3 regions of the Polaromonas sp. P1_H6 genome follow, and region 2 is predicted to be linked to each of the others. Evidence: predicted binding sites of a transcription regulator. Region 2 holds the regulator's gene; each other region holds the start of a gene.
What was found. The regulator LexA, encoded in region 2, represses DNA repair genes until DNA is damaged. The targets are predictions, from matches to a motif close to ACTGTATNNNNATACAGT.
Positions count from the first base shown of each region.

Region 1: the regulator LexA is predicted to act here: its motif matches at 1,445-1,462, upstream of AC1D1F_RS20330 (DNA topoisomerase IV subunit B).
Region 3: the regulator LexA is predicted to act here: its motif matches at 1,504-1,521, upstream of AC1D1F_RS12490 (PA0069 family radical SAM protein).

Region 1 covers NZ_JBFUCN010000027.1:30,970-34,223, forward strand. The annotation lists gene AC1D1F_RS20330 (DNA topoisomerase IV subunit B) at 1-1,398, opposite strand, end outside; gene AC1D1F_RS20335 (MFS transporter) at 1,588-2,808, shown strand; gene AC1D1F_RS20340 (SDR family oxidoreductase) at 3,106-3,254, shown strand, end outside.
Region 2 covers NZ_JBFUCN010000005.1:16,303-19,556, reverse strand. The annotation lists gene AC1D1F_RS06200 (D-2-hydroxyacid dehydrogenase family protein) at 1-410, opposite strand, end outside; gene AC1D1F_RS06195 (hypothetical protein) at 596-967, opposite strand; gene lexA (transcriptional repressor LexA) at 1,100-1,804, opposite strand; gene AC1D1F_RS06185 (asparaginase) at 1,939-2,886, shown strand; gene AC1D1F_RS06180 (M14 family zinc carboxypeptidase) at 2,959-3,254, shown strand, end outside.
Region 3 covers NZ_JBFUCN010000012.1:10,948-14,201, forward strand. The annotation lists gene AC1D1F_RS12485 (calcium-binding protein) at 1-1,246, shown strand, start outside; gene AC1D1F_RS12490 (PA0069 family radical SAM protein) at 1,561-2,649, shown strand; gene AC1D1F_RS12495 (GNAT family N-acetyltransferase) at 2,687-3,118, shown strand; gene AC1D1F_RS12500 (amino acid ABC transporter permease) at 3,246-3,254, opposite strand, start outside.

The DNA.
Region 1 (3,254 bases), on a different contig from region 2:
ATCGCGCTCGACCTCCCAGGTGTTGAGCACCTTGCCGCGCAGCGGCAGGATGGCCTGGCTTTCCTTGTCGCGGCCCATTTTGGCGCTGCCGCCGGCCGAGTCGCCCTCGACCAGGAAGACTTCGTTGTGGGCCAGGTCGCGGCTTTCGCAGTCGGTCAGCTTGCCGGGCAGCACGGCCACGCCGGAGCCCTTGCGTTTTTCGACCTTCTGGCCGGCCTTCTGACGGGTTTGCGCGGCCTTGATGGCGAGTTCGGCCAGCTTGCGGCCGTAGTCGACGTGCTGGTTGAGCCACAGTTCCAGCGTCGGGCGGACAAAGCTGGACACCAGCCGCACGGCGTCGCGGGAATTGAGGCGCTCCTTGATCTGGCCCTGGAATTGCGGATCCAGCACCTTGGCGCTCAGCACATAGCTGGCGCGGGCAAAAACGTCTTCAGGTAGCAGCTTGACGCCCTTGGGCAATAGCGAATGCAGGTCGATAAAGCTCTTGACGGCGTTGAAGAGGCCGTCGCGCAGGCCGCTTTCATGGGTGCCGCCGGCGCTGGTGGGGATCAGGTTGACGTAGCTCTCACGCACCGGCTGGCCGTCTTCGGTGAAGGCCACGCACCATTGGGCACCCTCACCTTCGGCGAAGCTGTCGTGCTGGGAATCGGCAAAACCTTCACCTTCGAACATCGGGATGACGGGGTCACCGTTCAGCGTCTGCATCAGGTAATCGCGCAGGCCGCCTTTATACGACCAGGTCTGGGTGTCCTTGGTCTTCTCGTTGGTCAGCGTGACGGTGACGCCGGGCATGAGCACGGCCTTGCTTCGCAACAGGTGCGTGAGCTCGGCCATGGGCAGCGCGGCCGACTCGAAGTATTTGGCGTCGGGCCAGGCGCGGACGGTGGTGCCGGTCTTGCGGTCGCCTTCGCCGTTTTTGCGCAGGTGCAGCTTTTCGATGACGTCGCCGCCCGAAAACACCAGGCGGGCCACCATGCCTTCGCGGTAGGACGTGACTTCCAGGCGTTTGGACAGCGCGTTGGTCACGCTGACGCCCACGCCGTGCAGGCCGCCCGAGAAACTGTAGGCACCGCCCTTGCCCTTGTCGAACTTGCCGCCAGCGTGCAGGCGGGTGTAGACGATCTCGATGACCGGCACCTGTTCTTCCGGGTGCAGGCCGAAGGGAATACCGCGGCCGTCGTCGTCGACGCTGACCGAGCCGTCGGTGTGCAGCGTGACCTTGATCTTCTTGCCGTGGCCGGCGAGGGCTTCATCGGCGGAGTTGTCCAGCACTTCCTGGATGACGTGCAGGGGGTTGTCGGTGCGGGTGTACATGCCCGGGCGTTGCTTGACGGGCTCCAGGCCCTTGAGCACGCGGATCGAGCCTTCGGAATATTCGGTGGGTAGTTTGTCGGCCATGGCAGATGAAAGAATTGCCGCAATTGTAGTCCGGGCCGGAAAAGTCACTGTACAAACATACAGTCCACCCGATTCTGGCGCGGGAACGAAAGGCGGGCACGGCAGCGTTTCGCCATTTTCGTTACAGTCGGCGGATAGCTTCCCTGCCGCCCCAGGCCTTTCCTTTTTCGCCGCTTACGGCGACCGTCCATGACCACCGACACCAAAAAACTCTCCATGCTGCAGGTGCTGATCTGCGGCGCCACCATCGTCACGCTGTCCATGGGCATACGCCACGGCTTCGGGCTGTGGCTGCAGCCCATCACCCAGGCCCAGGGCTGGACGCGCGAAACCTTTGCCTTCGCGCTGGCGGTGCAGAACCTGTCCTGGGGCGTGTTCGGCATCTTCGCCGGCATGGCGGCCGACCGCTTCGGCGCTTTCCGCGTGATCGTGGGCGGCGCCCTGCTGTACGGGCTGGGCCTGGTGGGCATGGCGCTGTCGCCCACGGGCTTTCTGTTCACCATGACGGCCGGGGTGCTGATAGGCGCGGCGCAGGCTGGAACCACCTATGCCGTCATCTACGGCGTGATAGGCCGCAACATTTCGGCGGAAAAACGCTCGTGGGCCATGGGGGTGGCTGCGGCGGCGGGCTCCTTCGGCCAGTTCCTGATGGTGCCGGTCGAAGGCCTGCTGATCAGCGGCCTGGGCTGGAAAGAGGCCCTGCTGGTGCTCAGCGGCGCCGTGCTGCTGATCGCGCCGCTGGCGCTGGGCCTGCGCGAAGGCGGGTTTGCCGGCGGCCAGCCCGCCAAACGCGAGCAGACCATCGCTCAGGCGTTGCGCGAAGCTTTCAAGTACCCGAGTTTCCAGCTGCTGATGGCGGGCTACTTCGTCTGCGGCTTCCAGGTGGTGTTCATCGGCGTGCACATGCCCAGCTACCTCAAGGACAAGGGCCTGTCGCCCCAGGTGGCCAGCTATGCGCTGGCGCTGATCGGGCTGTTCAATGTCTTCGGCACCTATATCGCCGGCTCGCTCGGCCAGAAAATCGCCAAACGGAAAATCCTGGCGACGATTTACCTGTCGCGTGCGGTGGTGATCGCCGTGTTCATCGCGGCGCCCCTGAGCCCGCTGAGCGTCTACATCTTCGCCAGCCTGATGGGCCTGCTGTGGCTGTCGACCATCCCGCCGACCAACGCCGTGGTGGCGCAGATCTTCGGCATCCAGCATCTGTCGATGCTGGGCGGCTTCATCTTCTTCAGCCACCAGATCGGCTCCTTCCTGGGCGTCTGGCTGGGCGGCTATCTATATGACCGCACCGGCAGCTACGACATCGTCTGGTACATCGCCATCGCGCTCGGCGTGTTTGCCGCCCTGGTGAACCTGCCGGTGCGCGAGGCGCCGATCACACGCGCCGGCGTGCCGCAAGGGGCCTGAGATGGCCAAAAAAGCCGGCCTGTGGGCGCTCGCGGTCATCGCGTCGCTGGGGGTGTTTGCCCTCTACACACGGCCGGAATTTCTTCTCACACTCGCAAATCAGATCTGGGCCTGCTTTTAGGAGCCGCTCAAAAACCCTCCTGGCGTTGTTGCAGCCGCCTTGCCGTGCTGTAGCACTGTCTGCGGCGTCGCGCCTAGCCAGGACCGCTTCGCTGGGTTTTGTGAGCAGCTCCGGAGCAAGAAGAATTCAGAATTTAAGGGCGATGGGGCGCAATCCAGGAAGACGGGGACAACACCATGAAAACCATCATCATCACCGGCGCCTCGGACGGCATTGGCGCCGAAATGGCGCGGCAACTGGCCAAAACGTTTGGCCCCGGCATCGCGCTGGTGCTGGCGGCGCGCAATGAAACGCTGCTTGATGAAGTCGCGGGCCAATGCGCCGC
Region 2 (3,254 bases):
AGGCCCGCCTGCTGCCAGGCCCCGTGCTTGAGGTGGGCCACGTAGTGGGGAATGCGGCGCATGGCGGCCATGACCAGTGCCCAGGCCAGTTCCGCCGGCGCCGTGGGTGATCCGGTGCCTTCTGCCACCGCGATGCCGCGCTCGGTGCAGGCGGCAACGTCGACGTGGCTTCCGACGCGGCCGGTCTGCACGATCAGTTTGAGCTTGGGGAGTTTTTCAATGACCTGCCGGTTGAGCTGGGTCCGTTCCCGGATAAGGACGATGACGTCGGCATCCTTGAGCCGGACGGACAGCTGGCCTATGCCTTTGACGGTGTTGGTGTAGACCTTGGCGGGGTAGGCCTCAAGTTTGGCAGCGCAGTTCAGTTTTCGCACTGCGTCCTGGTAGTCGTCGAGGATCACAATATTCATGCCGATATTGTGCCTGCAAGATTTTTCTTCCTCGCGGGAAGGGCTACCCGAATGCTTGCATTTTGTATCGCAAGGAAACCTGTCGAGGCATTTCAGTCCTGCCGTGGCGCACCGGGCGGGCTCATTGACCTTCACGCAGCCGGGAAATAGCCCCCTCAGAGCGGGCGAGAGCGGGCAGGGCCTTTCTATTGCAAGGCGGCCTCGCGCTGGGCCATGCGCTCAAGCTCCGCGCAGACGTCGGCCATGCGGCCGGAGATAACCATGCGGCCGGCGCAAGCCGGGCCGACATTGGCGTCGAATTCGCGCACGATGCGCAGGCGGCTGGGCGTGGGGTTGCGGGGCCTTGCCTTGCCGGCTTGGGTGGCTTCGCGCGGCGCAACGGCGACACCCGAGGAAAAAGGTAATGCCAGCTGGCCGGCCGCGCGCTGGGCACGCATAGGTGTGGAAAAACGGCTGGCCCTGCTGTGCTGTGCGGGCACAAACCAGGCTGCCAGCGCCTGCACGGGAGCCAGCAGGAGAGACAGAAGGGGTGAATGTGAAAAACTGACGATTCCCATGATGAACTCCTGTATGAGAGAGGTTTACACAGGCAGGATTTCGGACCGGCTACAGCCGGCAGGGCCGCTGCACCAGGGTGTTGGCCATACAGCCAAACGCCCGCCACCTGGTGCGTGGCCGGATTGGAAGGCTTACATCAGCATGGTGTTGCGTATCAAACCGACGGCCAGGCCTTCGAGTTCAAACGGCTCACCGGGCTCGACCACAATGATGTTGAAGTCGGGGTTTTCGGGCAAAAGCTCGATCAGATTCTTGTTGCGGCGAAAGCGTTTGACGGTGACTTCATCGCCGAGACGGGCCACGACGATCTGGCCGTTCTTGGCTTCCTTGGCCTGTTTGACGGCCAGCAGGTCGCCGTCCATGATGCCGACGTCGCGCATGCTCATGCCGCGAACCTTGAGCAGGTAGTCGGGCTGGCGCTGGAACAGGCTGCTTTCAAAATAATAGGTTTGCTCGATATGTTCCTGCGCGAGAATCGGGCTGCCAGCAGCAACCCGCCCTACCAAAGGTAGGGCGAGCTGGGCCAGGCTTTGCAACGGCAGGGAAAACTGTTTGGTGCGCGATTCGTTGATGGAACGCAGGGTGTCGCCGCGCAGGCGTATGCCGCGTGAGGTGCCGCTGACGAGTTCAATGACGCCTTTGCGGGCCAGCGCCTGCAGGTGCTCTTCGGCGGCGTTGGCGGACTTGAAACCCAGTTCATTCGCGATTTCGGCGCGGGTTGGGGGTGCGCCGGTGCGGGCAATGGCGCTCTGGATCAGTTCCAGGATTTGTTGCTGGCGCGCCGTGAGCTTGGGACCTTCGGAGGGAAAATGCGGGAAATCAGCGAGGATGCTCATGGCGGGACTCCTATAGTTCTTCAGAGTTAAAGGCAGAGTTGAGGGCTGCAAACCGTTTGCCTGCCGTCGACCTGTTTTAATATCCAGTACCTGTATTTTCATCCAGTTTTTAAAAGATTGCAAGATCACTTTCCATGCATCCTCAAAATATTGTGATTCTGGGCACCGGCGGCACGATCGCCGGCCGGGCTGCCAGTGTGTCGGACAACATCGGTTACACCGCCGCCCAGGTGGGCGTTGAGGAGTTGCTGGCCGCCATCCCCGCCCTGGCGCAGGCCGGCACCGTGCTGACGGAGCAGGTGGCGCAGGTTGATAGCAAGGACATGAGTTTTGCGGTGTGGGCCAAGCTGGCCGCGCGCGTCAGCCATTACCTCGCGCAGCCCGACGTCCAGGGCATCGTCATCACCCACGGCACCGATACGCTGGAGGAAACCGCTTTTTTTCTGCAAGCGCTGTTGGCGCCGGCCAAACCCGTGGTGCTGACTTGCGCAATGCGCCCGGCCACGGCGCTGGTTCCTGATGGGCCGCAAAACTTGCTGGATGCGGTGGCCGTGGCGCGCCACGCGGGAGCGCAGGGCGTGGTCGCGGTGTGCGCCGGCGTCGTCCACGGTGCGGCGGACGTCCAGAAGGCGCATACCTACCGGCTTGACCCTTTCAGTTCGGGCGACGCCGGACCCATCGGCTATGTGGAGGAAGGGCGGCTGAGGCAGTTGCGCAGTTGGCAGCAAGCTCAGGCGGGCCGCGCGCAGGCCGCTGCACAAACCATCGCCAGCCTGGCCAGCACCGCCGTGCCCCGTGTCGAAATCCTCATGAACCATGCCGGCGCCGGCGGCGCCATCGTGCAGGCCTTGCAGGCGCAGGGCGTGCAAGGATTGGTGGTGGCCGGCACCGGCAACGGCAGCCTGCACCACGAACTGGAGGCTGCCTTGCTGAAGGCGCAAGCCGCGGGCGTCAAGGTCATTCGCGCCAGCCGCTGTACCGCCGGACGGGTGCTGCCGACCCCGGCTGACGCAATTCCGGATTCAGAAGGCCTGAGCCCGGTCAAGGCCAGGGTCCAACTGATCCTGCAACTGCTGGCCTGATCACCCGAGCCCGGTAGCGCTGGCGCACCGGGTTCCACCCCATTCCTTTTGAACTTTCGCGGACGACCTTCCATGCAAACCCCGTACGAACTCGGCAACCAGAACCAGACCACGACCTGGGATGCCTGCATCCGGTTTTACGAAGCGCTGGCGCTGCGCTGCCCCGGCGTCCTGCAGTTTTCGCAGATTGGCGTTTCCGACGCCGGCGTGCCCCTCCACGCGGGCATCGTGAGCGCCGACGGCGTGTTTGACCGTGAGCAGATCCGGCAAGCGGGGCGCGCTGTCTTTTTCAACAACAACGGCATCCACCCCGGCGAGCCCGAAGGCGTAGATGCCTGCATGGCGCTGGTGCGCGACCTGTGCCTGGA
Region 3 (3,254 bases), on a different contig from region 2:
GGGTGACGATGCGCTCAATGGCCTGGGCGGAGCGTATGACCAGTTGTGTGGTGCCGGCGGCAACGATACGCTGGATGGCGGCGCGGGAAGAGATTATCTGAATGGCGGCACCGGCAACGACGTGTATCTGCTGGGCCGAGGCTCTGGCCAGGACTTCATTGAAGATAACGACGCGACCATTGGCAGCCTCGACACCATCCGCTTTGACAGCACCGTGGCCGTTGAAGACATCATCGTCTCGCGGGATCTGAACGGCTTCCTGTCGTTGAGCATCAAGGGTACGGACGATCGGGCGCAAATCATCAACTGGTTCTACGACGATGCCTACAAAATTGAGCGTGTCGAGTTCCATGACGGCACGGTGTGGGACGCTGCAATGATCGACAGCTTGACTACATACTCCGGTACACAAGGCGACGAAGGCGTCTACGACAGCGAAGGCAATGACCTGATGCGAGGCTTCGGCGGCGATGACAACCTCTACGGCGGAGGCGGCGCGGACGTGCTCGAAGGCGGCGAGGGTGACGACAACCTCTACGACTTTGGAGACAACAACCTCTTCAACGGTGGAGCTGGTAACGACGCTCTGCAGAGCTTCGATGGGGGCGACTTCCTGATGGGCGGCGCCGGCAACGACTACCTCATCAATGGAGCAGGAGCGGACGTCATCGCCTTCAACACCGGCGACGGCGAGGACGTAGTGGTGTGGAACGGAACCTTGCAGAGCGAGGACGACACCGTCAGCCTGGGCGGCGCCGGCCTGGACTACGCAGACCTGACCTTGCAAAAGAACGGCAACGACTTGGTGCTGAAGGTCGGTGGCACCGACCAGTTGACTTTCAGCAACTGGTACGAAGGAGCCTCTTACCAGAGCGTGCTGAACCTGCAAGTAGTTGCCGAAGCCATGGCGGACTTCGATGCCAACTCCAGCGACCCGCTGCTCAACAAGAAGGTGCAGACCTTCGACTTCCAGGGCCTGGTCGGTGCGTTTGATGCGGCGCGCAGCGCTACGCCGGGCCTGAGCAGCTGGTCGCTGAGCAACAGCCTGACGCAGTTCCACCTGGCTGGCAGCGACAGCGAAGCGCTGGGCGGGGACCTGGCCTACCAGTACGGCGCCAACGGCACCTTGGCCGGCATCGGGCTGGGCAAGGCACAGGAGGTGCTGACAAACGCGCAGTTTGGCGCGCAGGCGCAAGCGCTGCATTCGACGGCCAGCCTGCAGGAGGGGCTGCTCCGCTTGGGTTGAGTGGGTACGGGGGCGTCAATGCCCCCGGCGGCTTGGCTGGCCTATGCTGGCTGCGCTGAATTGCGTTGAAGCCGAAGCGCACGGGAAGATTTTCCGTTTGCTATCAAATTGGTAGCTTCTAGTCTATATGTATATTTGGCTAGAGGCCGATTTGACACATAAAAATTTTCACTGAAAACCCTTGCAACAGCCTCCCGGCGAGGCGGGCCTTTGGGGTGTTGATTTTGGGTGTTGATCCCGGTGGATTGCGTGTTTATACTGGATGTATATACAGTATCTCACGGGCTCTTCGCCAATACCACCGGCTCCCCCTCATGTCCGACGCCATCATTCCCATCCATGCCATCAAAGGCCGCGGCACGGCCACGCGCATGGCCCACCGGTTTGAAAAAGACGTGCGCAGCGCGTGGGACGACGGCTGGGGCACGCTGGAGGAAGGCGCGGCGGGCGAAGTGCCCCGGATCGAAACCACCGTCACGATGGAGGATGCCCGCAGCGCCATCGTGCGTAATGACTCGCCCGACATTTTTTTCGACTACAGCATCAATCCCTATCGGGGCTGTGAGCATGGCTGCGTGTACTGCTATGCGCGGCCCACGCACAGCTACCTGAATCTTTCGCCCGGGCTGGACTTTGAAACGAAGATCATCGCCAAGCGCAATGTCGCCGAGGTGCTGCGCGCCGACTTGCGCAAGCGCAGCTATGTACCGCAGCTGCTCAATATCGGCTCGGCGACAGATTGTTATCAGCCCGCAGAACGCGAACTGCGCCTGACGCGCGGCGTGATCGAGGTGATGCGCGACGTCAGCCATCCGTTTTCGCTGATCACCAAGTCCAGCGGCGTGGAGCGCGACCTGGACCTGATCGCGCCGCTGGCGGCAGACAAGCTGGCGGCGGTCTACGTGACCATCACCACGCTGGACGGCGAGCTCGCGCGTAAGCTGGAGCCCCGCGCCGCCGCGCCGCACCGGCGGCTGCGCACCATCCGCGCCATGGCCGAGCACGGCGTGCCTGTGGGCGTGAGCGTGGCGCCGCAGATTCCTTTTGTGACCGAGGATATGGAGCAGGTGCTGGAGGCGGCCTGGGAGGCCGGCGCGCGTTCAGCGTTTTACACGGTGATCCGCTTGCCCTGGGAGGTGGCACCCATCTTCAAGGAATGGCTGGAATTGCATTACCCGCAGCGTGCCGCGCGCATCATGGCGCGCATTCACGAGATGCGCGGTGGCAAGGATTACGACAGCGACTTTGCCTCGCGAATGAAGGGCTATGGCCTGTGGTCCGACCTGATCAAGCAGCGCTTTGAAAAATGCTGCAACCGGCTGGGCTTTAACCGCCAGCGAGTCGAGCTGGATTTGAGCCGCTTCAGGCCGCCGGGTGCCGCGGGGCAGGGCAGCCTGTTCTAAACGTATAGTGCAAGCCGTGTTCTACAAGGAGTTCAGTGTGGCATTCGACTGGAAACATTCATCGGACGACATGGACTGGGATGCTTTGTCTCATCTGTACCGGATCGCGCCGCTGGGCGAGAAGAAACCGGCGGACCTCAAAGTCGTGTTCTCCAACAGCCTGTTCAAATGTTTTGTGTATGAGGGTGGCAAACTCATTGGCGCCGGCCGTGCACTGGCCGACGGCATGGACTGCTCTTACATCTGCGATATCGCGGTGCATCCTGATCACCAGGGCGTAGGCCTGGGCAAGGACATTGTGGCCAAGCTGGTCAGCCTGTCCAGGGGGCACAAGAAAATCATCCTGTATGCGGTAGCCGGCAAGGAGCCGTTTTACCGCAAGCTGGGCTTTCGGCGCATGTTGACCGCGATGGCGATTTTTGCGAACCAGGAGCAGGCGATGAAAAACGGTTTGATCGGCGACAACTGAAACGGTGACCGTCCCTGAGCCGTTCATAAAACCCAGCGAAGCGGTCCTGGCTAGGCGCGTCGCCGCAGACAGTGCTACAGCACGGCAAGGCGGCGCAACAACGCCAGGAGGGTTTTTTGAGCGGCTCCTAACGCAA